Regions from separate parts of the Allobosea sp. 29B genome, predicted to be linked through region 1. Evidence: riboswitches for the same ligand, from Rfam matches in the RefSeq annotation. Region 1 holds a riboswitch; each other region holds the start of a gene.
The links. Region 1 has a riboswitch for cobalamin ahead of GV161_RS12695 (CbtB domain-containing protein). Riboswitches for the same ligand answer to the same signal wherever they lie in the genome.
Positions count from the first base shown of each region.

Region 2: another riboswitch for cobalamin. It lies ahead of GV161_RS04645 (class I SAM-dependent methyltransferase); the one in region 1 lies ahead of GV161_RS12695 (CbtB domain-containing protein).
Region 3: another riboswitch for cobalamin. It lies ahead of metE (5-methyltetrahydropteroyltriglutamate--homocysteine S-methyltransferase); the one in region 1 lies ahead of GV161_RS12695 (CbtB domain-containing protein).
Region 4: another riboswitch for cobalamin. It lies ahead of GV161_RS15860 (ABC transporter substrate-binding protein); the one in region 1 lies ahead of GV161_RS12695 (CbtB domain-containing protein).

Region 1 covers NZ_LR733817.1:2,583,866-2,590,958, reverse strand. Annotated here, with positions in the region: gene cbiB (adenosylcobinamide-phosphate synthase CbiB) at 1-879, shown strand, start outside; gene cobO (cob(I)yrinic acid a,c-diamide adenosyltransferase) at 876-1,487, opposite strand; gene cobU (bifunctional adenosylcobinamide kinase/adenosylcobinamide-phosphate guanylyltransferase) at 1,502-2,026, opposite strand; cobalamin riboswitch at 2,073-2,254, shown strand; gene GV161_RS12695 (CbtB domain-containing protein) at 2,289-2,462, shown strand; gene GV161_RS12690 (CbtA family protein) at 2,473-3,228, shown strand; gene GV161_RS12685 (DUF1636 domain-containing protein) at 3,277-3,702, shown strand; gene cobW (cobalamin biosynthesis protein CobW) at 3,699-4,748, shown strand; gene cobN (cobaltochelatase subunit CobN) at 4,753-7,093, shown strand, end outside.
Region 2 covers NZ_LR733817.1:961,711-968,803, forward strand. Annotated here, with positions in the region: gene GV161_RS04630 (iron ABC transporter permease) at 1-823, opposite strand, end outside; gene GV161_RS04635 (ABC transporter substrate-binding protein) at 820-1,707, opposite strand; gene GV161_RS04640 (TonB-dependent receptor) at 1,715-3,874, opposite strand; gene GV161_RS04645 (class I SAM-dependent methyltransferase) at 3,871-4,629, opposite strand; cobalamin riboswitch at 4,850-5,052, opposite strand; partial or broken gene GV161_RS04650 (cobalamin-binding protein) at 5,139-5,255, opposite strand; gene GV161_RS04655 ((2Fe-2S) ferredoxin domain-containing protein) at 5,280-6,062, opposite strand; gene GV161_RS04660 (ribonucleotide-diphosphate reductase subunit beta) at 6,068-7,093, opposite strand, start outside.
Region 3 covers NZ_LR733817.1:971,116-978,208, forward strand. Annotated here, with positions in the region: gene GV161_RS04665 (ribonucleoside-diphosphate reductase subunit alpha) at 1-856, opposite strand, end outside; cobalamin riboswitch at 969-1,167, opposite strand; cobalamin riboswitch at 1,321-1,523, shown strand; gene metE (5-methyltetrahydropteroyltriglutamate--homocysteine S-methyltransferase) at 1,638-3,983, shown strand; partial or broken gene GV161_RS04675 (HNH endonuclease) at 4,752-5,045, opposite strand; gene GV161_RS31310 (hypothetical protein) at 5,515-5,640, opposite strand; gene GV161_RS04680 (hypothetical protein) at 5,831-6,055, opposite strand; gene GV161_RS04685 (hypothetical protein) at 6,480-6,743, shown strand.
Region 4 covers NZ_LR733817.1:3,258,391-3,265,483, reverse strand. Annotated here, with positions in the region: gene GV161_RS15885 (MFS transporter) at 1-1,149, opposite strand, end outside; gene GV161_RS15880 (helix-turn-helix transcriptional regulator) at 1,350-2,132, shown strand; gene GV161_RS15875 (class I SAM-dependent methyltransferase) at 2,163-2,819, opposite strand; gene GV161_RS15870 (ABC transporter ATP-binding protein) at 2,816-3,595, opposite strand; gene GV161_RS15865 (iron ABC transporter permease) at 3,592-4,635, opposite strand; gene GV161_RS15860 (ABC transporter substrate-binding protein) at 4,632-5,669, opposite strand; cobalamin riboswitch at 5,876-6,086, opposite strand; gene GV161_RS15855 (aconitase family protein) at 6,126-7,093, opposite strand, start outside.

The DNA.
Region 1 (7,093 bases):
ACCTGGATCGGCGCGCTGATCGGCTGGCTGGATCGCCACCTCAATCGCGAGACCATGAGTTTCGCGATGCGGCGAGTGGCCGGCGTCGTTGCGCTCGTGATCCTGCTTGGGGTGGCGCTCGTCGTCTCATTTGTCCTTGCCGCACTCTGCCGTCTTGCCGGGCCGCTCGCTCTGCTGCCGCTAGCGCTGCTGGCCTCGAGCCTGCTGGCACAGCGCAGCCTGCATGAGCATGTCGCCCGCGTCGCCGAGGGGTTGGAGCAGGGCGGGCTCATCGGGGGACGCAAGGCTGTCTCGATGATCGTCGGTCGCGATCCGGAGAGCCTCGATGAAGCCGGTGTCGCACGCGCCGCGATCGAGAGTCTCTCCGAGAATTTTTCCGATGGCATCGTCGCGCCAGCCTTCTGGCTCGGTGTGGGCGGCCTGCCGGGCGGGGTGCTCTACAAGGCGATCAACACCGCCGATTCGATGATCGGCCACAAATCGCCACGCCATCTCGCCTTCGGCTGGGCGGCGGCCCGGCTCGACGATCTCGTCAACCTGCCGGCTTCGCGGCTGACCGCGCTGCTGCTGACCGTCGCCGCGGCGCTCGACCGGCAGGCCGATGCCGGCGCCGCCTGGCGCGCCGTGCGCCGCGATGCCCGCCGCCACCGCTCGCCCAATGCCGGCTGGCCGGAGGCTGCAATGGCAGGTGCGCTCGGGCTCCGCCTGGCCGGCCCGCGCGTCTATGGCGCGGTCAGGGTCGAGGATGGCTGGATGGGCGATGGAAGGGCGGAGGCAACGGCTGCGGATATCCGGCGGGCTCTTGCCCTCTATCGCCGCGCCTGCCTGCTGCTCTGGGGGTTGGCGGGAATTGGAATTCTGTTCGCGCTAGCCCTCTAGAACTCGATCCCCTCCTGTGCCTTTACCCCGGCGGCGAAGTGGTGCTTCACCAGCGTCATTTCCGTCACGAGGTCAGCCGCTTCGATCAGCTCCGGCTTGGCATTGCGGCCGGTGACGACGACGTGGAGATCAGGGCGGCGCGCCTGCAGCACCGCCACGACCTCGGGGAGCGGCAGGTAGTCGTAGCGCAGGGCGATATTGAGCTCGTCGAGCACCAGCAGCCGGATGCCTTCGTCGGCCATCAACTCCCTGGCTTTCTCGAAGGCGCGCGTCGCGGCAGCGATGTCGCGGGCCTTGTCCTGCGTCTCCCAGGTGAAGCCCTCGCCCATCGAATGCCAGGAGACCTGGTCGCCGAAAGCCTCCAGCGCCTTGCGCTCGCCGGTCGACCAGGCGCCCTTGATGAACTGGACGACGCCGATGCGCCAGCCATGGCCGAGCGCGCGCAGGATCAGGCCGAAAGCGGCAGTCGACTTGCCCTTGCCCGGGCCGGTATTGACGATCAGCAGGCCCTTCTCCAGCGTCTTGCCAGCGACCTCGGCGTCCTGCACCGCCTTGCGCTTTTCCATCTTCGCCTTATGGCGGGCAGCGTCCTCGACCTCGTTCGTCATCTCGTCACTTCGCTCTACGACTTCACCTGCATCGGCAATCCGGCGACCATGAAGACCACGCGCCCGGCCTGCGCCGCAAGCCGCTGATGCAGGCGGCCGGCCTCGTCGCGGAAGCGGCGGGCGAGCGCATTGTCCGGCACGATGCCGAGGCCGACCTCGTTCGAGACCAGCACCACCGGCGCGCTCGCCTCGCGGCAAGCTGCCACGAGCTCACCGGTGGCGATCGCGATGTCGCGCTCGGCGAGCAGCAGATTGGTCAACCAGAGCGTCAGGCAGTCGACGAGGATCGGTTGCCCGGGCCTGGCGTTGCGAATCGCCTCGGGCAGAGCCACCGGCGCATCGACCGTCTGCCAATCGCGCGAGCGCCTGGCGCGATGCTCGGCGATGCGGGCGCGCATCTCGTCGTCATAGGCCTGGGCAGTCGCAATATAGGTCCAAGGCGCCGGCAGCGCCTCGATCAGCGCCTCGGCGTGACGGCTCTTGCCGGAGCGGGCGCCGCCAAGGACGAGGGTGAGCGGAGGAAGGGTCATATCTGGCATTCGTTTCCAAGGATACGTCGTGCATTGCACAGCACCGCGCCTGTGGCTAATGATCATCCGTGACGGTGCCTCGACGACGAGGTGAAAAGGGAACGCGGTGAAGGACCGCGGCTGCCCCCGCAACTGTAAGCGGCGCGTCCTGCGCCATCGGCCACTGGGTTTCCCGGGAAGGCGGAGCAGGACACCAAGCCGTGAGCCAGGAGACCTGCCGTCTTTCGATGTCGTCCAGCAGGCTGCCGGTGGGGTGGCCAAGGAGAACCAGATGAATACGGCTACCGTCACCAGCCAGGCCAGCGTTTCGGAACGGGCGAAAGCCGTCGCCGCCGCGCTGATCCTCGGCTTCGTGCTGATCTACACCGTCGGCTTCGCCGCCTCGTCCACTGTCCACAACGCGGCGCACGACACCCGTCACGGCCTCGCTTTTCCCTGTCATTGAGGGGAAGCACATGGTCACGCGTGTTCTCACGGTCAGCATCCTGGCCGGGCTTTTGGCTGGGCTGCTGATCTCGGCGCTCCAGCACGTCACCACCACCCCGCTGATCCTCAAGGCCGAGACTTATGAGGCGGCGTTGCGCGCGCAGGGCGCACCGATGCAAGCCGCCTTCTCTGACGGTGCCCGCATCGTTCTCGCCCATAACGACCCGAAAGCCGGCGCCGAGCACACCGGCGAGCATGAATGGAAGCCGCAGGACGGCTTGCAGCGCACCGCCTTCACCAGCCTGGTGACGATCGGCACCGCGATCGGCTTCGCCGCATTGTTGCTCGGCGGGATGATCGCCGCGAACGAACAGATCGACCAGCGCCGGGCGCTCGCCTGGGCCGTCTGCGGCTTCCTTGCCTTCGGCCTTGCTCCAGCCATGGGGCTGGCGCCGGAATTGCCGGGCTCCGCGGCGGCCGAGCTGCAGCAGCGACAGCTCTGGTGGCTGCTGACGGCCGTGGTCACCGCCGGCGCGCTCTTCGTCTTCCTGCGCGTCGAGGCTTCCTGGGCTCGGGCACTCGCCGTACTCGCCTTGCTGCTGCCGCATCTGATCGGTGCGCCGCATCCGGCCGCGCCGGAAAGCAAGGTGCCGGCCGAGATCGCCGCGCATTTCGCCGCGCTTTCGCTCGCCATCCAGGCCGCGCTCTGGCTCGTCACCGGCTTCGCCGTCGGCGTGCTCTGGCCCTGGCTCGCGCGCCGCAGCGCCGTGACCGCGGTCGCCTGACGCCTCGCGCGGCCGGCGACGGCCACGCCAATCCAAGGAGGCGTTTCGATGCTCGGAGGCGATCTCGCCCTCGCGACGGAAGCCCGGCTGGAGCTGGGCTGCACCATCCATGTTTGCACCGTCTGCCGGCGCCAGCGCGAAGACCTGCCGGAGGGCTATGACCAGCCCGGCATTGGCCTCGCGGCGGCGCTTTCCGAACGCATGGCCGGCAGCGGCATCGCCGTCATCCCGGTCGAATGCCTTTCCGTCTGCAAGCGGCCCTGCACGATCGCGCTCGCGGCCGAGGGCAAGTGGACCTATCTGATCGGCGATCTCGACGCCGGTCTTCATCTCGACGAGATCGTCAGCGGGGCGGAAAAATTCGCCGCCAGCGCCAACGGCATCGTTCCCTGGAAGGAAAGACCCGCCTCGTTCCGCAAGGGCGTGGTCGCGCGCGTGCCCCCTCTGCCGCGCCAGCAAGGATCTGATCAATGAACGCTCCGCAGAACCCCGTGCTCGGCAAGGTGCCGTGCACGATCATCACCGGCTTCCTCGGCGCCGGTAAGACCACCCTCGTCCGCCATCTGCTTGAGAATGCCGGCGGCAAGCGCCTCGCCGTTCTCGTCAACGAATTCGGCGATCTCGGCTTCGACGGCTCCTTCATCGCCGGCTGCGGGATCGAGGGCTGCACGCAGGACGACATCGTCGAACTGCCGAATGGCTGCATCTGCTGCACGGTCGCCGACGATTTCGTGCCGGCGCTGGAAAAGCTGCTGAACCGGGAAACCCCGCCGCAGCACATCCTGATCGAGACCTCGGGCCTGGCTCTGCCGAAGCCGCTGGTCAAGGCCTTTAACTGGCCGGCGATCCGTTCGCGCGTCACCGTCGACGGCGTCATCGCCGTGGTCGACGGGCCGGCGGTGGCCGAAGGCCAGTTCGCCGACGATCCCGAGGCTCTGAAGGCGCAGGCCGCACAGGACCAGGCTGTCGACCACGACAACCCGCTGGAGGAGGTGTTCGAGGATCAGATCCTCTGCGCCGACCTGATCCTGCTCAACAAGAGCGATATCCTCGATGCCGCCGGGCGCGAACGGGTCAAGGCCGAGATCGCCCAGCATCTGCCCAAGGCGATCAAGGTGGTCGAGACCGCCCATGGCAAGGTCGAGCCGGCCCTGATCATCGGGCTCGGTGCCGCCGCCGAGACCGACCTCGCCGCCCGTCCCTCGCATCATGGCGAGGGCGAGGATCATGACCATGACGACTTCGACAGCGTTGCGCTGCCATTGCCGCAGGCCGGCTCACCGGAAGAGCTCGTCGCCCGCGTCGCCAGGGCGGCCGAGGCCGAGGGCGTGCTGCGCCTCAAGGGCTTTGCCGGCATCCCCGGTAAGCCGATGCGGCTCGTCGTGCAGGGCGTCGGCCGGCGCGTCGGCCACCATTACGACCGGGCCTGGGGGGCGGATGAGGCTCGCGACGGCCGGCTCGTGGTGATCGGTCTCAAGGGCTTCGACCGCGCCGCTGTGGAAGCAGCGCTCGCCGGCTGATGCGATGCATCTTCTCTCGACCAGCGAGGTGAGGCTCGACGACGGCGAAGACGCCGTCGACCTTGCTCTGCCGCCGGGAGACCTCGTCGTCCTCTCCTTCAGCGACAGTGACCTGTCGGCGCTGGCGGCTGCCGCGCCCGATAGCGGGCTTGACCTGCGTTTGGTCCCACTCCGGCGCTTCAAGCATCCGCTCTCGATCGACCTGCTGATCGAGAAGACGCTCGCCGGCTCACGCTTCGTCCTGCTGCGCTGCCTCGGCGGGCTCGACTATCTCCGCTACGGCGTCGAGCAGATCGCCGCCGCCTGCCGGCAGAATGGCATCGCTCTGGCGGTTTTGCCGGGCGATGACCGTGAGGATGAGCGGCTCGCCGGATACGGCACGGTGCCGCCGGAGTTCGCGGCGGAGCTGCTGGGCTATTTCCATGCAGGTGGCGGTGCCGAGAACATGCGGCGGTTGCTGGCGCGCATCGATGACTATCTCGCTGCGCTGCCCTCATCCGACCCGGCTTCGCCGGGCCACCTTCTCCCCCGAGGGGAGAAGGGTCAGCTAACGAAAAGCGCGACAACCCTGGCAGCTTCCTTCTCCCCTCGGGGGAGAAGGTCCCGGCAGGGGGATGAGGGCCGGCGCGACCTTGCCCCTATCCCGCTTCCCACGCTCTTCGGTCTCGGCCCGAACGCGGCTCCCCTCCCCTGGCGCGAAGCCCTAGCGATCCTGCCGGCGAACGCCCCGCTCATTCCCATTCTCGTCTACCGCTCCGGCGTCGCCGCCGGCGATACGGCGATGGTCGAGGCGATTGCGGCGGCTCTCGCCGGGCGCGGCCTCGCGGCGCTCCCACTTGCCCTGACCAGCCTCAAGGACGCGAGCGTCACCAGCGAACTTGCCGCGCTGATCGCTACCCGCAAGCCGGCGCTGATCGTCACCACCACCGCCTTCTCCGCCCGCGACGGCGAAGGCTTCGTACTCGACGCCGCCGATTGCCCGATCCTGCAGGCCGTGCCGGTCGGCAGCGCCCGCGAAGCCTGGGAGGCCTCGCCACGCGGGCTCTCCGCCGCCGACCTCGCGATGCAGGCGGCGCTGCCGGAGTTCGACGGACGACTCGGTGCCATGCCCGTCGCCTTCAAGCAGGAGATCAACGACCCGGCGACCGGCCTGACATTGCGGCGGCTCACACCAGATGCCGACGGCATCGCCGACCTCGCCGACCTCGCGGCGAACTGGGTCGCTCTCGGCCGCAAGCCGCGTAGCGAACGGCAAGTCGCGCTGGTGATGTCGGACTATCCCGCCCGCGGCGGCCGCGCCGGCTTCGCTGTCGGACTGGATACGCCGGCGAGTGCGCTGGCGATCCGGGAGTTGCTGAATGAGGCCGGATATGAGGTCGGGCCAGCTCCGTCCGACACGGGCGGCGCGGACCTCATGCAGGCCCTCACTGAGGGCCCAGTCGACTTCGCCGTCCCGCTCGCCGCCTATCGCTCTTGGGTCGCGACCATCCCGGCCGCCGCGCGCGAAACCCTGCTCGCCAGCCACGGCTCGCCAGAAACCAACCCAGCCTGCGACGGCGCGTCCTTCCGCTTCCGGCTCGTCCGCTTCGGTAAGCTCGCCATCGCCTTGCAGCCCCCGCGCGACGCCTCGCCCGACCGCAAGGTGCGCTATCACGACCCCGATGCGCCGCCGGGCCACGCCTATCTCGCTTTCTATCTCGGCCTGCGCGAGATCCTCGGCACCGACGCGCTGATCCATCTCGGCACCCATGGCACGACCGAGTGGCTGCCCGGCAAGGCCGTGGCGCTGTCGGCCGCCTGCTGGCCGCGGCTCGCGGTCGGCGCCCTGCCGGTGATCTACCCCTATGTCGTCGACGATCCCGGCGAGGCGGCGCCGGCCAAGCGCCGGCTGTCGGCACTGACGCTCGGCCATCTGCCACCGCCTCTGGCAGCGCACGACACGGCCGGCGAAGCGGCACTGCTGCGCGATCTCGTCGAGGAGTATTCGCAGGCGCAGGTGCTCGATCCGCGCCGGGCCGAGCTGGTCGCGCGCGAGATCCTCGACCGGGCCAAGCACTCCGGCCTCGCCGCGGCGAGCGGCGTAACGCCCGATCAGGACATGCCGAGCGCGCTCGCGGCGCTCGACGCCCATCTCTGCGATCTCGCCGAGACTGCCTTCCGCGACGGCCTGCATGTCTTCGGTTCTTCGGACGCCGATCCAGCCTCCGCCGGCAACGAGCGCCGCAACCTGCTGAAGGCGCTCGATGCCGGCTTCGTGCCGCCCGGCCCGGCCGGCGCGCCGCATCGCGGCCGGCCCGACGTGCTGCCGAGCGGGCGCAACCTCTCGACACTCGACCCGCGCGCCC
Region 2 (7,093 bases), 1.6 Mb from region 1:
GCATGGCGGCATGGCGCGGCCCCGACCACCAGCGCGCCAGATGCGGCGCGATCAAACCGACGAAAGCGACGAGGCCGCCATAAGCCACGGCCGCGGCGACGATGCCGGCGCCGACCAGGACCGCGATCCGGACGAAGCGGGCGGGATCGAGCCCGAAGGCGAAGGCCTGCTCTTCGCCGAGGCCAAGCAGGTCGAGCCCACGCGCCAGCCTCAGTGACAAGGCGAGTGCGACAATGACCAAGCCGGTGAGCAACAGCAGCCCGGACTGATCCGGCGTCTGGATGCCGCCCAGAGTCCAGCTCAGCACGACCTGGAGATTCACGGTGTCATCGGAGAGGGCCAGCATCAGGAAAGACCGTAGCCCCCCCAGCATCGCGGCGATCGCGACGCCGGCAAGCAACAGCCCCGCAGTGTCCGGCCGTCCATGCAGACCGGCGATGGCGAGGACCAGCCAGGTCGCGCCCCAGGCGCCGAGGAAGGACAATCCGGCAAGGGCCGGCCCGGCCGGCAGGCCGAGCGGCACGAGGAGCGCGATGGTCGCGCCGATAGCAGCGCCTCCGGCGGAGCCGAGCAGATAAGGCTCGGCCAGCGGGTTGCGGAACACGCCCTGGAAGATCGCACCGCCCAGCCCCAGCAGCGCGCCAACCAGCGCCGCCGCCAAGACGCGCGGCAGCCGCCAGACCACCAGGAGCTGGCTTTGCAGCGACGTATCGCCCGACAAGGCGGCGGCCAGCCGAGCAGGACTCGCCCAGTCATGGCCCGCCATGGCGCCGAAGGCGAGCGCCAGCAGGACGGCAAGCATGAGAAGAGGGAGGCGCTTCATGGCTGGGCCGCCCGCCGCAGCAGCGCTGCCAGCTTCTCGATGCCGTCGACCGTGCGCGGCCCGGGGATCAGGAATTCGGCGCGCGCGACCAGATGGGCGCTGCCGCTGCGGACGGCGCGCAGCAGACGCCAACCGGGCTGAGCGACCAATGCGTCGAGCTCGTCCCTGCGGCCGGCGAAGAGTAGGATGTCGGGATCGGCAGCGATCACCGCCTCGGGCGAGACCTGCGCGACGATGGTCCGCTCCAGGGCATGGCGCCCGCCGGCCTTGACCATGGCATCGCCGGTATAGCTGTCGGCGCGCGCCACCAGCACCAGCCCATTGCCAAGACGCCCGGTGATCATCACTACGCTGGGTCGCTTCATAGGGGCGGCGGCTTCGACGATCGCGAGGCGCTGCTCAAGTGCCTTGGCGACGGCATCGCCCTGATCTGGCTCTCCCGTCGCCCGGCCGACCAGGCGCAAATTGGCCATCACCTCCGCGACGCTGCGGCTGAGCAGCACGATCACGGGAATGCCAAGCCGGCGCATCGGCTCGATCAGCAGGTGCATCGCCTGGCGCGAGGGCGTGACGATCAGCAGCTCCGGCCGTTGCGCGACGATGGCATCGACCGAGAAGCCGAGCCGTCCGCCGACCTGAGGCCGGTCGAGGACCTCCGGCGGATAGCGCGTATAGGCCTCGATGCCGACGACCCGGTCAGACAGGCCGAGCGCCGCGACGAGCTCGGTGTTCGAGGCGAAGATCGGCACGATCCGCTGCGGCGCGCGAGTGATCTCCACCACCCGCCCGAGCGCGTCGGTCAGCCGAACGGGTTCGGCGGCCCCCGCAGAGCAGATCGCGGGAATCAGTGCCAGGATCAGGCCGAGCCGGCGCAGGCGCGTCATCAGACGATCAGAACCTGGCCTGCAGGCCGGCCTGGACCTCAAGCCCCGGCATCGATGTTCCGTAGCCGCCATTGGCGAAGCGGGAGTCGAGCTTGTAGGGCCTCTTGTCGAGGCCGATGAAGATCGGGTGCTCGTTCTTGTTGAAGAGGTTGTTGACCAGCGCGAACAGCTTCACGCCCTTGGCTATCTCGACCTCGCCACGCACGTTCCAGACCCAGAACGGGCTCTTGCGGTGGATCCAGTCGCGGTTCGGCTCCGCGGTGGCGACGAGATTCTCCTCGGTGTTGTACCATATCGGCCCGTAGAGCGTGCCCGAGACCTGCACCGACCACGGATACTGCACGCCGCTCTGGCCGAGGCGCGTGCCGATCGCCGCCTGGTACTGGTACATGCGCTCCGGCTTGCGGCTGTTGGCGGTGACGGCGGCGCCCTTGTCCTCCATGCCGAAGTTCCAGGCGCCGTTGCCGAACACGGACCAGCGCCAGGGCGTGTCGCTATATCCCGCCAACTTCAGGATATCGGCATCGGTCTGCAGTTCGACGCCGCGCACGACGACATCGCCGGAGTTGTTCGCATAATCGGAGGTGTTGGCCACGCCCGGCCGGGCGCGCGTGATGATGCGATCGGAAATGACGTTCTGGAAGATCGCCAGATCCAGCCGCCAGCCTTCTCCGGCATAGGCGGCTCCGGCCTCGACCTGCTCGCTCGTTTCCGGCTTCAGCGACGGATTGCCGAAGATGCGCCCGCCGCCCAGCGTGTTGAAGTCCGCTGCGAGCTCCGTCGCGGTCGGCGCCCGGAACCCGGTCGCGTAGCCGACGCGGAAGGTCAGCCGGTCAGTCGCCTTGAAGGTCACGCCGGTCGAATAGGTCGTCGCCTGATAGTCGACCTCGCGCGGGCGCTGGCCGGCGAGGTTCGGCGTGTATTCGAAGCTGGTCGTGCCGAAAGTCCGGCGCACACCGGCGCGCAATGTGACGCGGTCGTCGAAGAGCTTCTGCGAATCCTCGACATAGAGTGCGTTGACGGTCTCGGACTGGTTGTTGTCCTGCGGCGAGACCGGCGTCAGCGGATTGCCGGGAACGCCAATGCGGTCACGGGTCAAGCGCAGGGTGCTGCGCTCCCAATCCCAGCCGGCGAGCAGGTCGTTGCCAGCCCAGAGCGTCATGCTCGGCTGGAAGCGCGTGCCGATGACATTCAGCTCACGCCGGTTGTAATCGGCCGCCGTGCCGGCCGCCGGCAAGCCGGTGCCGCCACGGATGACCGGCGAGGCCCAGCGGAAATTGTCGACATCCTGCACGGCATAGCCCTGCAGCATCCAGCGATACTGTCCGCCGGGGAGCTGTCCCCGATAGGTGACGTCGAAGGAGTTGTTGTAGCGATCCTCCTGGCTGATCGTGTTGGCGCCGGAGCCGCGGAAACCGACATCGTAGATGCCGTCGGTCCGCAGCGTCGTCTCGATGCGGTGGTCCGGATTAATCTGCAGGCCGAGCGCGCCGGCAACGCCGAGACGCTTCCAGCCGGTGTTCTCCATCTTCGAGCCGCCGCGGCCGGACCGGTAGTCGTCGCGGGTGCCGCCGGAGATGCCGGCGTAGTAGTCGATGCTGTCATAGAGCCCGCCGGTCTGGGCCTTGCCCTGCAGGAGCCCCCAGGAGCCGCCGGCTCCCTCGATCATCGTGCCTGGCGCGGTGCGGCCGGTCTTCAGGATGATGTTGATCACGCCGCCGATGTTCTGGCTGCCATAGACGACCGAGGACGGGCCGCGGATGATCTCGATGCGCTCGACATCGGCCGTCGACAGCTTGGACAGGTTTGCCGTGCCGGCGCGCCGGCCGTTCATCAGCACCAGCACCTGGCTGCGGAAGTCCTTGCCTTGCCCGTCGGTGGCACCGCCGCGGATGTTGATCGAGGTCTGCCCGGGCGTCCACTGGCTGAAGAAGCCCACGGCATTCTCGGCCAGCAGGTCGGTGAGCGACTGCGCATGGGTGCGCTCGATCTGCGCGGCGTCGATGACCTGGACAGTGCCGGGAATGCTGCTGCGCGGTTCGGGGCGTCCCGTCGCCGTCACGACGAGCTCATCGAGCTTGATCTCGGTCTGGGCGAGGGCAGGGGCACTCGCCGTCAGGCAGGTCACGGCAAGCAGGCAGGCCTTGCGGGAAGTCGGGCGGGTCATGACAGGTTCCAGACGAGGATGGCCGAGCGGCGATGGCAGGAGAGGCGAAAGCCGGCCGGCGTCGGCACAGCTTGCTTGTGGAGGTGTTCGAAGAGCTGAGGCCGGCGCGGATCGCCAGGCGTCCAGCCCAGACGGTCGGCCTGGAACGCCGCGAAGGCGGCAAGGTCCGGCAGCACCAGCGAGAAGGTCCAGTCCGTCGCATCGGACCGGTCGGGCAGGTCGGAGCCGAGCCGCGGCAGCACCAGATCGATGCCCGGCGTCTCGTCCTCGCCATGCCAGTCGTGCGGCAGGCAGGCGGCGAGGATCAGCCCCTTCGGAGTCGCCTGCGCCGGCACGACCCAGACGATCTGCCGGCGCGCCCAGCGGCGGCAGCACGCGAGGAAGGCGAGTGGATCGTGGAAATAACCTGGCATCGTCGCCGCGAGGACCGTGTCGGCGGGCTCGCAGATAATGCGCTCATCATCCCAGCTGAGCGGGATGATCTGGGGCCGCTCGGCTCGGAGCGCGAGACGCCCCTGCATCACCGGTGACGGCTCGATCGCGGTCCAGGCCGCGCCTTCGCCGCGTATGGCCGCGCCGAGCTGGCCGCCGCCTGCGCCGACATCGACGAGATCGGCGATCCCCGGAGCCAGCTGTCGGATCAGCGGCGCCACGCGCGACGCATAGTCGGAGGTATCGATCGCACTGGCATAGAGCGCGAGAGGATCGAGCGAACTGGCATTCGCCCGAGTGGAGAGAGGAAGAGCAGCAGGCATGCCTATGCCTATGAATGATATGTTATATCATTACAATATATCTTGTCGGCCACAAGCGTCGCCGGCTTCGCCTGGCGCCAATGGCGGCAGCGCAGTCCCAGGTGCATGGTCATCGTCGTCAGCCCCTCGCTGTGCGGAACAGGGCTGCTCGGAAGCGCGGCAGATACGGCAGCAATCGCGGCCGGACATGCTGCGATCCGCCGGACACCCCGCCCGCGCGACATCAATACGCCGTCGGGGCAGGTCTCCTGGCTCGCGGATCAGCGCCTTCGACCGTCTTCCCAGCGCTTGGCGCCAGTGACGTTAGGGTCGAAAACTCACCGCTTACAGTTGCGGGGGCAGCTCCGGATTGGGCGATCGATGCCGCACCGGATTCCCTCTTAGCTTCGGATCACTCCGAAGACCTCGACGCGCGTCAACCTATATGGCGGGATTGTGGCGTCAACCCGCTACGTCGGCATCGCCGCGCAGGCTGTGGATGGCGCTGACGATCGCATCGAGCCGTCGGCGCGGATGGTATAGCCGGAGACGCCGACGATCCGCTCCTGCTCGCCATGGAGATAGAGCGTCTCGACCGTTTCCTCGGTCAGGCAGACGATGCGTCGCGGAGGAAAGCAGCTGGTCACGGCCTCTTGTCCTGCATGACGGCTTCAGGCTTTGCGGGCTCGCAAGAACTGCTTCTTGCCGGTCGGTTCATAGGCGAGATCCGCCACCGGGCAGCCGCCGAGGATGTGCTCTGCGATGATCCGGTCGACCGCGGCCTCATCGACCCCGCCATAATTGGTGCCTTCGGGCCAGACCTGCACGACCGGCGCCAGATTGCATGGGCCGAGGCAGCTCGTCTTGGCGCTCATGCAGCCATCGCCGGAGGTCCGCAGGGACAGGCGATCCTGCTCGTTGCGGAGGTGGCCCCAGATCACCTCGGCTCCCGCGACATTGCAGGGGCCGCCCATGCAGGCCAGCACGCGCCGCTTCTGTGCCGGCACGAGCGAGCCTTCCGGAGAAACCTTGGCGGAGCCGAGAGAAAGCTCGGTCCGCTCGGCCGCAAGCGCCAAGTCGAGCAGCGAGATGAGGCTCGTTTCGTTCGGCAGCAAGGTCGCGATCTCGATGGCGGGCCAGGGCCGTTCGTCGCGCGAGCGCCAACGGGTCAAAGTGCGCGTGAGCCAGGCCTGGAAATTCGGCTCGGCCGGGATCAGCATGGGCAGGATGACCAGCCGGTCGCAGCCGGCGGCGACCAGCTTGTCGAGCGCGTGCCGCAGCGATGGCGAGCCCTGCTCGGAAAAGGCGAACAGGGCTTCATGCACGCCGGGGCGCGGCGCGAGCGCAGCGCGCAACCGTTCCATCTCCTTGAGCGGCGGCGCGGTGATCGCCGAGCGCGCGAGCAACAGCACCGTGGCCGGCGCGGGCGGCGACATATCGTCAGCTTGGCTCACCTGCCTCACTCCCAGCTCAGCGCGCCGCCATTCTGATATTCAATGACGCGGGTCTCGAAGAAGTTCTTCTCCTTCTTCAGGTCCATCGCCTCGCTCATCCAGGGGAACGGGTTCTCGGTCTCGGCGAAGACGGGAGTGAGCCCGAGCTGGCCGCAGCGGCGGTTGGCGATGAAGTGCATGTACTGCTCGCAGAGCGCCGCATTGAGGCCGAGGAAACCTCTCGGCATCGTATCCCGGCCATAGGCGGCTTCGAGCTCGGCCGCATCGCGGATCATGCCGCGGACCTCGTCCTGGAAGGCCTTGGTCCAGAGATGCGGGTTCTCGATCTTGATCTGGTTGATCACGTCGATGCCGAAGTTCAGGTGGATGCTCTCGTCGCGCAGGATGTACTGGTACTGCTCGGCGATCCCCACCATCTTGTTGCGCCGGCCGAGCGAGAGGATCTGCGCGAAACCGGTGTAGAACCACATGCCCTCGAAGATCACGTAGAAGGTGATCAGGTCGCGCAGCAGCGCCTGGTCGTTGTCGGGCGTCCCGGTCTGGAAGTCGGGGTCCTCGATGTTCTGCGTGTGCTTCAGCGCCCAGGCCGCCTTGTCGGTGATCGAGGGCACCTCACGATACATGTTGAACAGCTCGCCCTCGTCGAGACCGAGGCTCTCGACGATGTACTGGAAGGTGTGGGTATGGATCGCCTCCTCGAAGGCCTGTCGCAGCAGATACTGCCGGCATTCCGGGTTGGTGAGATGACGGTAGATCGCCAGCACGATGTTGTTGGCGACGAGGCTCTCGGACGCGGCGAAGAAGCCGAGATTGCGCTTGAGCATGCGCCGCTCGTCCTCGGTCAGCCCGTCCTTCGACTTCCACAGCGCGATATCGGCCTGCATCGAGACCTCGGTCGGCATCCAGTGGTTGTTGCAGCCGGCAAGGTATTTCTCCCAGGCCCATTTATACTTCAGGGGCAAGAGCTGGTTCACGTCGGCACGGCAGTTGATCATCCGCTTCTCGTCGACGCTGACGCGCCCGCCACTGCG
Region 3 (7,093 bases), 1.6 Mb from region 1:
CGGCGATGCGGGCGATGTCGAAGCGGCCGAGCTCGGGGTCGATCAGCTCGTTCTCGATGCCGGTCTTGAGATAGGCCTCGAAATACTCGCCATAGCGGCCGGCCATCTCGGCCTGCGTCGCCTGTTCGGCATGGCCATGGACGAAGCTCAGCGCCTCGCGACGCAGCTTGTCGAGCAGCAGCCTCGCCGAGACCTTGGCGTAGTTCGGCTCGCTCTCGATCAGCGTGCGGGCGGCGAGGATCGGCGCCAGCGCCAGCTCGTCGAGCGAGATGCCGTCATAGAGATTGCGGCGCACCTCGGCGAGCACCGGCTCGGGAGAAACGCCGTCGAGATCGGCGCAAGCCTCGCGTACGACTTTGTCGAGGCGGGCGGCATCGAGTGGAACGAGCGTCCCGTCGGCGAGCTTCATCTGCAGGGAGGGAGCCGCGGCGGCGGCGGGCTTTGCATCGACCGCCTTAGCGCGCTCACGCGCCCGCTCGGCCCGGTAGAGCACATAGGCGCGGGCGACCTTGTGGTGTTCGCCGCGCATCAGCGCGAGTTCGACCTGGTCCTGCACGTCCTCGATATGGAAGGTACGGCCGGTGGCGGCGCGGCGAGTCAGTCCGGCAACGACCTGCTCGGTCAATTCGGCGACGACATCATGGATGCGGCGCGAGGCGGCGGCGCTGGAACCCTCGACGGCAAGGAAGGCCTTGGTGAGCGCGACCGCGATCTTGGAGGGATCGAACGGCGTCACCGCGCCGTTGCGTCTAATGAGCTGGTAGCCCGGCTCGGACGAAGTCGCCGAAGGCGACACGGACGCCCGGCTCGCGTTTGGAACGGCAGCAGGTCGCTCGATTTCAAGAGAAAGAGACATCGGCATCAACCCCAAGATGTTGGGAGCAAAGGCCGAGCGGTTGCGTCGAGAAGGCGCGCGGCAACCCAAAGCCGCGACCTGCCAAGCGCACCACCGGGACACCCCGCCCGTGGACGTAAACTAGGGTCGCGGCAGGTCTCCTGGCTCACGGATCGCCGCTCGTGTCCGTCTTCCCAAGGCCTTGCGGCCTCAGTGACTTACATGGACGCGAACTCACCGCTGACAGTTGCGGGGGCAGCGCCGGTCTCTCACCGGCTTCCCTCTTAGCTCTCGATCTTGCGAATCGAGAGACCATCGACCACTAGATTTAGTGTCACTGGCCCATGCTCTGTCAACTGGTCGTGCATGCTTCCAAGTCGAGATGTGGAAAGCGGGGACAGCTCGGCGCCCGCTCCCTGATAGCTTCTAAATATGGAGACATAAAGATGTCTTTATATCGTCTATTGACGGCCGGTGAAGGACGGGCCATCATCAGGCGTCGAGGTTCTCTGGTGTGGCTTGCTGCATCGGAGCTAAGAGGGAAGCCGGTGTGATGCCGGCGCTGCCCCCGCAACTGTAAGCGGCGAGCTTGCTGCCCACCCATGTCACTGAGGCTTCCGGCCTTGGGAAGACGGGCACAAGCGACGACCCGTGAGCCAGGAGACCTGCCGCGACACCATGAACGTCCTCGGGCGGGGTGTCCCGGTGGTGCGCTTGGCGGCACCGCCCGGATTCCATCTCCGGCCGGTCATCGTCCCGCGTCCGCTCTGGCCTTTGCCCCCAACTTGTTGGGGTTAAGCCTATGTCTCAATCAGTCTCCGTTGCCACTCTCGGCACGCCGCGGATCGGCCCGCGCCGTGAACTCAAGACCGCGCTCGAAAGCTTCTGGGCCGGAAAGTCCGACGAGAAGTCGCTCCTCGAAGCTGCCCGGGCCTTACGTGCCGCCAACTGGGCGCGTCAGAAGGCGCAAGGGATCACGGTGATCCCGTCGAACGACTTCTCCTTCTATGACCAGGTGCTTGACACCAGCGTCATGGTCGGGGCGATCCCTGCAATCTATGGCTGGAAGGGTGGCGCCGTATCGCTGGCAACCTACTTCGCCATGGCGCGTGGCTCGCAGGGCGGCGACGAGGAAGCTTCCTGCGGCCACGCCCATCACAGGCATGGTCGCTCCCACGGCGCTCCCGCTCAGGAGATGACCAAGTGGTTCGACACCAATTATCACTACATGGTGCCGGAGTTCGCGGCCGGGCAGCGCTTCGAGCTCGCCTCGCTGAAGCCAGTCGAGGAATATCGCGAGGCCAAGGCACTCGGCTATGAGACCCGGCCGGTACTGCTCGGCCCGGTCACCTTCCTCAAGCTCGGCAAGGCCAAGGATCCGGCCTTCGATCCACTCTCGCTGCTCGGCGAACTGCTGCCGGTCTATGTCGACGTCCTGCGCCGGCTCTCGGCCAATGGCGCCAACTGGGTGCAGATCGACGAGCCCTGCCTGGTGCTCGATCTCGATGAGAACGCCCGCGAAGCGCTGCGGCGCACCTATGCGACGATCGCCCACGCCCTGCCGAAGCTCAAGGTGATGCTGACAACCTATTTCGGCGCGCTCGGTGACAATCTCGACACCGCCGTCTCCCTGCCGATCGCGGGCCTGCATCTCGATCTCGTCCGCGCTCCCGAGCAACTGGAACCGGTTCTCGCCAAGGCTCCGCGCGGTCTTGTACTCTCGCTCGGCGTGGTCGACGGCCGCAATATCTGGCGCACGGACCTTGAGAAGGTGCTGGCACGGATCGAGCCGGTGATCGCGAGGCGCGGCACCGACCATGTCCAGGTCGCGCCGTCCTGCTCGCTGCTGCACAGCCCGATCGACCTCGAGCTCGAGACCAATCTCGACCCGGACGTGAAGAGTTGGCTCGCATTCTCCGTGCAGAAAATGGAGGAGCTCGCGACGCTTGGTCAGGCGCTCGGTCTTGGGCGCGACAGCGTCAAGGATAAGCTCGCCTCGTCGTCTGCGGCGGCCGCGGCCCGCAAGGCCTCGCCGAAGGTCAATGACAAGTCTGTCGCCGAGCGTATGGCAGCCATCAACGAGGCCTTCGGGCGCCGGGAAAGCCCGTTTGCCAAGCGCGCGAAGCTGCAGCGCGCCCGCTTCAATCTGCCGCCCTTCCCGACCACGACGATCGGCTCCTTCCCGCAGACGCCCGAGGTCCGCAAGGCTCGCACCGCCCATGACAAGGGCCAGCTCGGCCATGCCGAATACGAGCAGTTCCTGCGCGAGGAGATGGCACGGACTGTGCGCTGGCAGGAGGAGATCGGCCTCGATGTGCTCGTCCATGGCGAGTTCGAGCGCAACGACATGGTGCAGTATTTCGGCGAGCAGCTCGCCGGCTTCGCCTTCACCCGCCATGGCTGGGTGCAGAGCTATGGCTCGCGCTGCGTGCGCCCGCCGATCCTCTATGGCGACGTCTCGCGGCCGAAGCCGATGACGGTCGAATGGTGGCGCTATGCGCAGTCGCTGACCAAGAAGCCGATGAAGGCGATGCTGACCGGCCCCGTCACCATCCTGAACTGGTCCTTCGTCCGCGACGACATCCCGCGGCGAGACGCGTCGAAGCAGATCGCGCTGGCGATCCGCGACGAGGTGCTCGACCTGGAGAAGGCCGGTGCGGCGATGATCCAGATCGACGAGGCGGCGCTGCGCGAGGGCCTGCCGCTGCGCCATGGCGACTGGAAGCACTATCTCGACTGGGCCGTGGAGAGCTTCCGCATTTGCGCCTCCGGTGTCGCCGACGAGACGCAGGTCCACACCCATATGTGCTATTCGGAGTTCAACCAGATCATCGACGCGATCGCGGCGATGGACGCCGACGTCATCTCGATCGAGACGTCACGCTCGAAGATGGAGCTGCTGGAGGCCTTCCGCAGCTACCAGTACCCGAACGAGATCGGCCCCGGCGTCTACGACATCCACTCGCCGCGCGTACCCGAGGTCGCCGAGATGAAGGAGCTGCTTCACCTTGCGCGCCAGCGCCTCAGCGACGATCAGCTCTGGATCAATCCGGACTGCGGTCTGAAGACCCGTAAATGGGAAGAGGTCAGGCCGGCGCTGATCAACATGGTCGAAGCAGCCCGGGCACTTCGCTTGGCGCGATACTGAAAAGATTGCGGCAGCCTTTCTGGGCTGCCGCATTTTCTGAGATGGCAACAGGCCGCCGCCAACTACGGATGCGCAGCACACGCCGCTGGATTACTTGCGGTTTACCAGCGCCCTACTTTTCTCGATGACCTCCACAATCTCCCGCAGTTTCACATATTTTCGACTGCTCAGAAGAAAATAGGCAGGAAGACCGCCATGAGCGGTAGCACGCTGTATCTTGAAATAAGATAGGCCAAATATATCCGACGATTTCTCATAGAGAATAAACTTCTTTGTACACTGAAATTCAACAATATTTCTCATCGTGAGCGCTTTAACTTCCAACTAAAGAAAAGCACGCAGACCTAAGCACAACAATTTCGGAAATAGCGATCCCGATCGAGTGCCGGATTACACGCGGGTTGCAGGTTCGTCAGTGTCGATCCATTCACAATATGCAACCATGGTCTCGCAGGTTACGTCAGGTGCAATTTCACCGCACGCAACAGAGCATCACCGAAGTGAATTGGATGAAAACAGCAGTACTAACCAGGTACGATGAACGATCTCTTGCCAATTTTGGGATCAATGGTTCGAATCCATTCGCCCAATCCAAGCAATCACAAGACTTGGGAGGCACGTAAGCGTCGTATCTTCCGGCGCTTTTTGCTTTTTGAGCTTGAGCATTTTGAGAGCCTTGCCGAAAGGCCTCGAAAGCCCGTGGTTACCTCGCGGTTACAAGTACGATCCGGAGCCGCATAGGGCCTCTTGGCTCGCTTCCGCTAACGGTCACTGTTTGAAGTAATTGTCCCGATGCCACCGCAGGAAATGCGGATGCGGGCGGTCGTGGGCCCGCAGTGGCGGTAGTGCTCGACCCGTCTTGTTAATGAAGCTGCATAGCCCATCCGCATCATTGGCCTGCCGGGAGATCAAGATGTCGAGGTCGTCGGACAGGCCGATCGAACCGCGATCGAACATCCAGTGAGCGGTGCCCAACAAGGCGATGCCGTTGTTGACGATGTCGGGCCCATTCGCTTCGACGGAACGAATGTGAGCCGCGGCGACCTCGGTCCGGCCGCCGCCGCCTAGTTCCCAGCATGCGCAGCATGGCAGTGGCGGCATAGCTGCGGCAGCACGAAGGCTGGCAGAAGCGGGCCGGTCAAGCCTCTTGAAGGTCCGGGCGGTCTGGTACGACGCAGATGGATCGACCTCCGGGAAACTGTACCTGGCGCGGGAGAAAGGCGATGTTTGTATCTATGACAGCCTCACATCGGCGCTGCCGGCTCCCCTCGCTCCACCGAACGAGCGCGCAGGTGGCGGCGTTTCCGCCTACGTCTCAGCCACAGACCGAATGCGAATGGCAGCAAGGCGCTGACGGCAAGCGGCGCTGCATGCGGAAAAAGTTCGATGCTATAGAACTTCCCGACGCCCCACACGGCCACTCCGAAAAGGCAGACGCTGATCAGGCCATAAGTCAGCGCCGAGCCAACGGGTGCGGGAGCATAGGCGGAGGCCGCGATTTCGGCCGCTACGCTTTGGCGGTCAACGCGGTTCAATGCGATACGACGGCAAAAGCCAGCGCCATGGCTGCAATCAGCCCGCAATAGGCCAGCCAGACCGGATATCGGCTCAAGAGCCAAACCCTGTACAAGGTCCAGTGCGACATGACGTTGGTCATTGCGGGCTCCGACATTCTGCTCTGGGGAATAGGCAAGGCCCTCGCATTAACGATGCATCTGGAATCGGGTTTCTGACAGCATGCCTGCCAAGCTCGCCTGAGGGCGCACGCCTCGCCCCGTTCGCCGAACCACTCCCATGGCTCGATCATCCGCCTGGCGTAAGAATCCAGCTATCGCCGAAACCCGACCTCAGACGCGTTCCATCACCCGTCCGGCAAACGTCAGATGGTCCGCGCCGATCGACGTGATCCTGATATGGCACCGTCCACCGTCGTCGGTCTCGAGCATCAGATCGCCTTGAAGGTCGGCGAGAGCCAATATGCCCGGGTTGCAGATGAGCTTGCCCGATCTCCCATTCGACATGTCGCAGACCATCTCGGCACGCTGTCCTGTCTTCGTGATCAAACGAGCCATGAGTCGATTCCTTCTGCGCGAGGGCGGGCACACCGCACACGCTCGGAATGACAGTCTGCCAACCCCATCATGTCCCTGTCTGCAAGCGCAGCGAGCCTTTGATATGGGAAATCGCCACCTGAATCGGTAGAGACAAAAAATAATAAACGGCCAAAACCTTAGACATCGAGATATTATCGCACGGGATCAACGTTTTGAGGGGAGATTTTATAGGAAAAATATTTGATTATAACTGTATTTCATAAAATTTCTGAGAGAGAATTATTTTTCTCGCCTTGTATCAGGTGAAATTTATCCCATATCCGAGCGTGATCGGTCGGTATTGAAATTGCTGGCCGCGAGCGGTCGGGCTGTCGCCTGGCACGCCTTTCCCCGTTCGTCGGAAACCTCCGACAAGATCATGTTGCTTAGGAAGGAGGCCGCAGTGACCAATCGCACCACGCAGATCTCCGTCCACTTTTCACGCCCATTTTTGCTGCCCGATTTCGAGGCGCCGCTGCCGGCCGGAGAATACCGGGTCGACTACGACGAGGTATCGATCGAGAGCACGTCCAGACTTGCCTGGCGACGTGTGGGCGGCTTCATCAATTTGCCGGCTATTGGACTGCCCGAATCCTTACAGCAGATGGTTCCGATCGAGCCGGCTTATCTCGCCGCGGCCCTTGAAAAGGACCAGCGGCTGCCTTGATCGGCAGGTGCTGAAAGCCGCGGGCCGGAACTCGGTCGCTCTTGCAAAGACAAGGCCCGCAAAGGCCGGTGCCTTCGCCGGTATCCATGCCTTGCCGGCCCCGCCGCAGCGTCTTTCGACAATCCCGTCGAACCGTCGAAGCCCGGCGATCTTGGAGTTCGCCATGGCCCTCGAATTGGCTCGCCTGCAGGCCGTACCTAAACCTTGGGGCTCGCACGATCTCCTGCCGTGGAGCGGAACCGATCATCACGACGTCGCCATCGGCGAAATCTGGTTGCAGCGCCACGATTCGGCTCTTGAGCCCGCTTTGCTCCTCAAGCTGCTGTTCACGCGCGAAGCGCTGTCGATCC
Region 4 (7,093 bases), 670 kb from region 1:
CAGCATCAACACCATGTTCCAGCCGAAGGCGGAGAGCAGGCCTCCAGAGAGGAAGGAGCCGATCGCCATCGTGCCGAACACCGCGAAATCGTTGAAGGACTGCACGCGGGCCTTCTCTTCCGGGCGGTGGCATTCCAGCACCATGGCCGAGGCGCCGACGAAGCCGAAATTCCAGCCCAGGCCGAGCAGGATCAGCGACGCCCAGAAATGCGTGACGTCGATACCGAACAAGCCGACTGCCGAAGCGGCGCCGGTCAGGATGAGACCGGCAGCGACGACCTTCGCCGCGCCGAAGCGCGTGATCAGGCGCCCGGTCCAGAAGCTCGGCGCGTACATGGCGACGACATGCCATTGCAGCCCGAGATTGGCCGATTCCTGCGAGAGCCCGCACAGCTTCATCGCCAGCGGCGCCGCCGTCATCAGGAAGTTCATCAAGAGATAGGAGACGACCCCGCAGATCACCGCGAGGATGAAGCGGGGCTGGCGCACGATCACACCGAGGGGACGGCCGCCGCCACCCTGTTCCGCCGCGGTCGGCATCGGCAGCTTGACGCCAAGCAGGATGAACGCGGAGAGCGCCGCGACCACCGCCTGGCCGATATAGGTGGCGGCGAAGAGATAGGGCGGCCACAGGTTCATCGTAAGCGTCACCAGTTGCGCGCCGATGACCCCTGCGAAGACGCCGCCCGCCATCACCGCCGAGAGGGCGCGCGGGCGTCGCTCCGGCGCGGCGCAATCGGTCGCCGCAAAGCGGAAGGACAGGACGACGGCGGCATAGACGCCGGCGCAGAAGGTGGCGAGGCAGAACAGCCAGAACGAGGCGGCGAGCATGGCGAGGCTCGCCAGCACACCGGCGATGACGCCGCTGCCGGTGCCCAGCATGAACACCCTGCCGCGGCCGTGACGCTGCGCGATGGCGCCGGCCGGCAGCGTGCAGAGCGCCATGCCGACGACGAAGATCGAGATCGGCAATGTCGCGAGGGCCTTGCTGGGCGCAAGCATGTCGCCGACGATCGCGCCCGTGGCGAAGACGACGGTGGCATTGGCGCCGGCGAGCGCCTGGCAGATCGCCAGCCGCAGGACATTGCTGCGCTCCTGCCGCAGCGCGCTTGCCGCCTCGTCGCCCGGAAGAGTGGATATCGTGGTCATGCGGCGATCGCAGTTCTGCAGAGGGACAGGCGCTACGAGCGGCGAAGCAGCGGCCCGGGCTCGACATCTGCGCGCGCGGACCGGTTGCGGCGGGCGCATCGGCCCTCGCTACCCATCCCCCTCGCCTAGCAGAAAGCTATCTGACGTGCTTTCGATGCTTTGCCAAAAAATGTAGAATACCAGACAAAGCAGGGAGTGCCATGAGCTGGTCGACCATCACCACCCCGCCGGATGCCCTGCCGCCACGACCGATGACGATGCGGGCGCAATCAATTCCGCCCCGGCACCATTTCCTGGAGCACGCCCATGACTGGCATCAGCTGGTCTATGCGATCGACGGCGTGCTGACCGTCTCCACGGTCGGGCAGACCTTCATCACCTCGCCGGATCAGGCGGCCTGGCTGCCGAGAGGCGTGCCGCATCGCGTCGGATCGCTGCTCGGCGCGGAGTTCAGGAGCCTCTGGATCGCGACCGAGGCCGGGAGCGGGCTGCCGCTCGCCCCGACGGTCCTGGCAGTGTCGCCGCTGCTCAAGGCCCTGATCGTCGAGGCGGCAGCGATCGAAGGCCAGAGCGACGCAGACGGCTATGGCAGCCGGGTGGTGACCCTGATCCTCGACCAGTTGCGCCGCGCCCCGACCTTGCCGACAGCTTTGCCCTGGCCGCGCGACAACCGCCTCGCCGCGCTCTGCGAGGCACTTTATCTCGATCCGGCCGACGACCGCAGCGCCGATGACTGGGCCCGGGAACTCGGCCTGTCCAGTCGAACCCTGACACGCCGGTTCGAGGCCGAGATCGGCGCGCCGTTGCGCTCATGGAAGCGCCGCCTGCGTCTGTTCCGGGCGATCGAGCTGCTCAGCGGCGGGATGTCGGTCACGCAGACCGCGATGGAACTGGGCTACAGCTCAGCCTCGGCCTTCATCTTCGCGTTCAAGGCCGAAATGGGTGAGAGCCCGCATGCCTATGGCCGCCAGGCCGAGCGCTAGCCTGGTGCTCGAGGCCGCTCACGGCGAGCGTCAGCCCTTATTCGCCGTCAGCACGAACATCGGCACGTCGCCGGGATAGGGCGAGGCCGGAAACAGATGCTGCCAGCTCCGCGCCGGGCCGAAGCCGGCCTCGCTCAGCATCGCCCGGGCATCGTCCTCCGTCAGCCCGTCATGACGCGGCAGGCTGTTGGCGAGCGTCTCGGGATAGGTCGAGCGGTATTGCGGGGCGATCGACCAGAGCCCGTCCGAGACGAGCACGAGCCCGCCCGGGCGCAGGACGAGGTTAGCCTTGCGCAGCGCCGCCATCGGATCGGGCAAGGTCCAGAGCACATTGCGCAGGGTCACGATGTCGGCCGAGCCCGGGGCGAACGAAGCCTCCTCGATCAGCGCCTGTTCGAAGGTGACGTCGAGCCCGGAGGTCTCGGCCGCCTGCCGGGCCACGGCGAGCATGCCCGCGGAGCCGTCGCAGGCCCGCACGCGATGCCCCAGCGATGCAGCGATCAGCGCGCAGGCGCCGGTCCCGGTGCCGACGTCGACGACGTCCCTCGCCTCCTCCGCTTCGAAGGCGGCAGCGAGAACATCACGCCAGAGCGAAGCCTGCGCGACATGCGAGGCGACACCGTCGAAGGCCGGCGCGCGCCGGGTCCAGTAGTCGGAAACCTGGGTCTGCGCCTCGGCCGGCTTCATGACTGCCTCCGTTCCGGTTCGATCAGATACTCGATGTGCCGGCGTCCCGACGCGCCCTGACGGATCGAGACCGCAACGCCGAAAATGCGCTGGATCGTCTCTGCGGTCAGGACCTCGTCCGGCGTCCCTGCGGCTTGCAAGCGCCCTTCGTGCAGCAACGCGATCTCGTCGCAGAACATCGCCGCGAGGTTGAGATCGTGCAGCGCCATGATGCAGGTGATGCCGAGGCGTCGGACCAAGCCGAGGATCGAGAGCTGGTGCTGGATGTCGAGATGGTTGGTCGGCTCGTCCAGGATCAGCTCGCTCGGCTCCTGTGCCAGCGCGCGAGCGATATGGACCCGCTGGCGCTCGCCGCCCGACAGCGTATGCCAGAACTGGTCGTGCCGTTCGGTGAGCCCGACCCGCGCCAGCGCCTCGTTCACTGCCACCTCGTCGGCGCCGTTCCAGGATGCCAGCGCGGCGCGATGCGGCGTGCGGCCGAGCCGGACGACATCGCAGACGGAAAGCTGGATCTCGGTGGTCGCCTGCTGCTCGACGAAGGCGAGACGGCGGGCGAGCTCGCGCCGTGGCACGGCAGCGATATCGCGCTCGTCGAGCGTGACGACGCCGCTCGCGACATTGCGCAAGCGGCAGAGCAACCGCAACAGGCTCGACTTGCCCGAGCCGTTCGGGCCGATCAGCCCGAGCACCCGGCCAGGCGCCGCCTGCAGCGTCACCCCGTCGACGATCATCCGGCCGGCAGCGCCCCAGCGCACCTCACGCATCGCGAGCGTCATGCCGGCCGCCTCGCACGATAGAGGATGAGGGCAAAGACCGGCGCGCCGAACAGCGCTGTCACTACCCCGATCGGCAGGATTTGCTGCGGAATCAGCACGCGCGAGAGGATGTCGGCGAGGATCATGAAGATCGCGCCGACGACGAGGCAGGCCGGCAGCAATCGCGCGTGGCCGGAGCCGACGAGGAAGCGGGCGGCATGGGGAATGATCAAACCGACGAAGCCGACCGTGCCGACGATCGAGACCATCACCGCGGTCATCACAGCGGTGGTGGCGAAGAGCACGACCTTCACCCTTGTGACGGCGACGCCGAGCGAGGCGGCGGCATCGACGCCGAAGGCGAAGGCATCGAGCACCTTGGCGTGCAGCATGCAGATGCCGAAGCCGATGAAGGCGACCGGCGCGGCGATCCAGAGATCCGGCCAGCGCACGCCGCCGAAATTCCCCAAGAGCCAGAACATCACACCGCGCGCCTGCTCGGCGCTGGCCATTGTCGTGACGATCGTCGCAGTCGCGGCATTGAAGAGCTGCGAGGTCGCGACGCCGGCAAGGATGACGCGATCGCTCGCCCCGCCCGCCCCCGTCGCCAGCAGCGCGACCACGGCGAGCGCGGCGCAGGAACCGATGAAGGCCCCGGCCGAGACGCTCAGCGCCGTGCCGCCAATGCCGACGCCGAGGATCAGCACCGCGACGGCGCCGGTCGAGGCGCCGGCGGAAATGCCGAGGACATAGGGCTCCGCCAGCGGGTTGCGTAGCAGCGCCTGCAGGATCGCGCCCGAGAGCGCCAGCGCGCCGCCGCACAGGCCAGCCATCAGCGCCCGGCTCAGCCGGTAATCGAAGATCACGCCCTGCTGGATCGCACTGACCGGAAAGTCGAGGCTGAACAGCCCGTTGCCGAGCGCCCGCAGCGCTGTGTCGAACGGAATGCGCATCTCGCCGATCGTCACCGCCAGCGCCACCGAGACGGTGAGCGCGACGAGTGAGGCCAACGCGATGGCGATCCGCGCCGGCCAGTTCGGGCCGTGGGCAGCGTGGCTCAAGGAGCGAGGCCGAAGCCGGCGATCGCCTTGGCGAGCGTCTCGATGCCGTCGACCGTGTCGAGCCCGGCGCGGGTCGCGCCGACGTCGAGGATGACGACGCGCTGGTTCTTCACCGCATCGAGCTTGCTGGCGACGGGATCGGTCTTGAGGAAATCGAGCTTCTTCTCGATGTCATCGGCCGGGAAGCGGCGGCGATCCATCTTCACCGTGACGATCACAGCAGGGTTGGCGCCGGCGATGCTCTCCCAGCCGACCAGCGGCCATTCCTCATTGGTGGCGATGATGTTGCGGGCGCCGAGCTTCGACAGGATGTAGGCGGGCACGCCGTTCTTGCCGGCCATGAAGCCGTCGCCCTTGATATCCCGGCTGGAGAACCAGACTACGACCGGCACGTCCTTGGCCTTGACGTTCGCCACGGCCTGGACCGCCTTGTCTTCACGAGCCTTGAGCTCGGCAATGAGCGCATCGGCCTGGTCGGAGACGTCGAAAATCTGCCCGAACTCGCGGATGTTGCGATAGACCAGCTCCATCGTGAACATCTGGGTGCGTACGCCGTCGCCGGCGCCGGAATTGTCCTTGCCGACGCAATCGGTCGGCGAGACATAGGTCGGGACCTTGACCTTGGCGAACTGATCGCGCTTGCCGACGATGCCGTTGGGCCCGACATGCCATTCAAACATCGCGGTGACGAGATCGGGCTCCTGGGCGAGCACCGCCTCGAAGCTCGGATCGTTGTCGGCGAGACGCTTCACCTTGGCATTCACCGCCTCATAGGGCTTGGCGACCGGCGAGAACCAGACCGCGGTGCCGACGACACGGTCGCCGAGGCCAAGCGCATAGAGGATCTCGGTCTGGGTCTGGCCGATCGCGACGACGCGCTTGGGCGGTGCATTGAAAGTCACGCTCTCCCGGCAATTCTCGAGGGTCAGCGGATATTGCGTCGGCGCCGCCAAGGCGGCACCCGCGAACAGAGTGCCGAGGAGCGCTGCAACCGGTCCTTGCAGCAGGCGGGCGAGATGGCGGGTAGCCGGCACGGGACAAGCCTTTAATGTAACAATGTTGCATTTCTGATAGAAGGGTCGGCGCGCAGCCGTCAAGCTCTGCGCGACGGCGCGGACGGTGTTCGTGAACATGGGTCTCATCGCTCCCCGAGATGGCAGGCGGGGAACTGCGCGGGGGCGTGGATGGATGGAGGGCATCGCCGCCATCGACACACAGCTCCGGAACACCCCGTCCGAAAGACGTCTTCGACGACCGGGGCAGGTCTCCTGGCTCGCGGGTCGATGCCGGTTCCGCCCGGCCTTCCCGGCGCGATCAGCGCCAGTGGACGATGGACGGAGAGCTCGCCGCTTACAGTTGCGGGGGCAGCCTCGGCTTTGGCGGAATACGCCTCACCGAATTCCCTCTTAGCTCCGGGAGCAACCCGGAGAACCTCGATCGCGGTCACCCTATAAGGCCGTGCCGCAGGGTCAAGCCTGCCAACCGATGGCTCAGGCGAGCCAGGCGGGCAGCCGCGCGGGAGCGATACCCGTCAGCGCAGCCTCGATGCAGTCGTCGAGCGTCCCCAGCCTGACGGCGCAGCCGGAGAGCCCCGGCCCGTAATGGGCGTATTTGCCGGAGTTGGTCAGCACCACCTTCGCCTGCTCCGGGAAGACCGGGCGGGTGATCGAGCACCAGCAGAGATCGGGAATGACCGCGACGCCGCTCTGCGCAAGCCTGGCCATCGTGCCATCGACTTCAGCCGCGGCGACGACCTCCCGCCCGGCCGTGATGATGACGGCGAGCGCAGCCGCGACAGAGCGGCCATCGAGGCGCTCCGCGACGGCCCGGCATTCGTCCAGCGAGGCATGCGGGCTGCCAATGGCGACGAGATCGACGTCCGCGGGCCCCTCGTTCAGCTTGCGCCAGCCCGCGGCAAGATGCTCGCGCGTGATGACGACTTCGTCCTCGGGGGCGCCGCCGAGGCTGTCCGCTTCCGGCGTGATCCCCTCGATATGGAGCATTGCCGCCGCCGAGGTCGTGCCGAAGGCGGCGCAGAGCGCCTTTAGATCGTCCCGTGTCGGTTGCGTCTTCGCCAGGCCCTTGATCAACGGGATCAGGTCGGGCGAGGCCAGGCCAGCAAGGTAGCCGATCAGGGGCCAGGCTGCGCTGTCCGCATCCTCCGGCAATTCGACCCGGACCGTCCGGCGCGCCCGGCGTCCCTCGTCGAGAAAAGCGCCAGCGAGCGGGGCGCGGCCGGTGACGGCGATGCAGAAATCGAGGAAGTCCGGGTGCTTGGCGGTGCGGGCGCCGAGCACGGAGTTGGCGAAGATCACCGCATTCGATTCGGACCAGCCGATCGGCTCGCCGAAGCCCGGCGGCTCAGGCAGTGCATAAGGCGCGCAGGTGAAGCTCGCCTGGCAGCCCATGCGGACATAAGTCTCGGCAAGGCGCGACGCCGGCTCGCCGAATTCGGGCG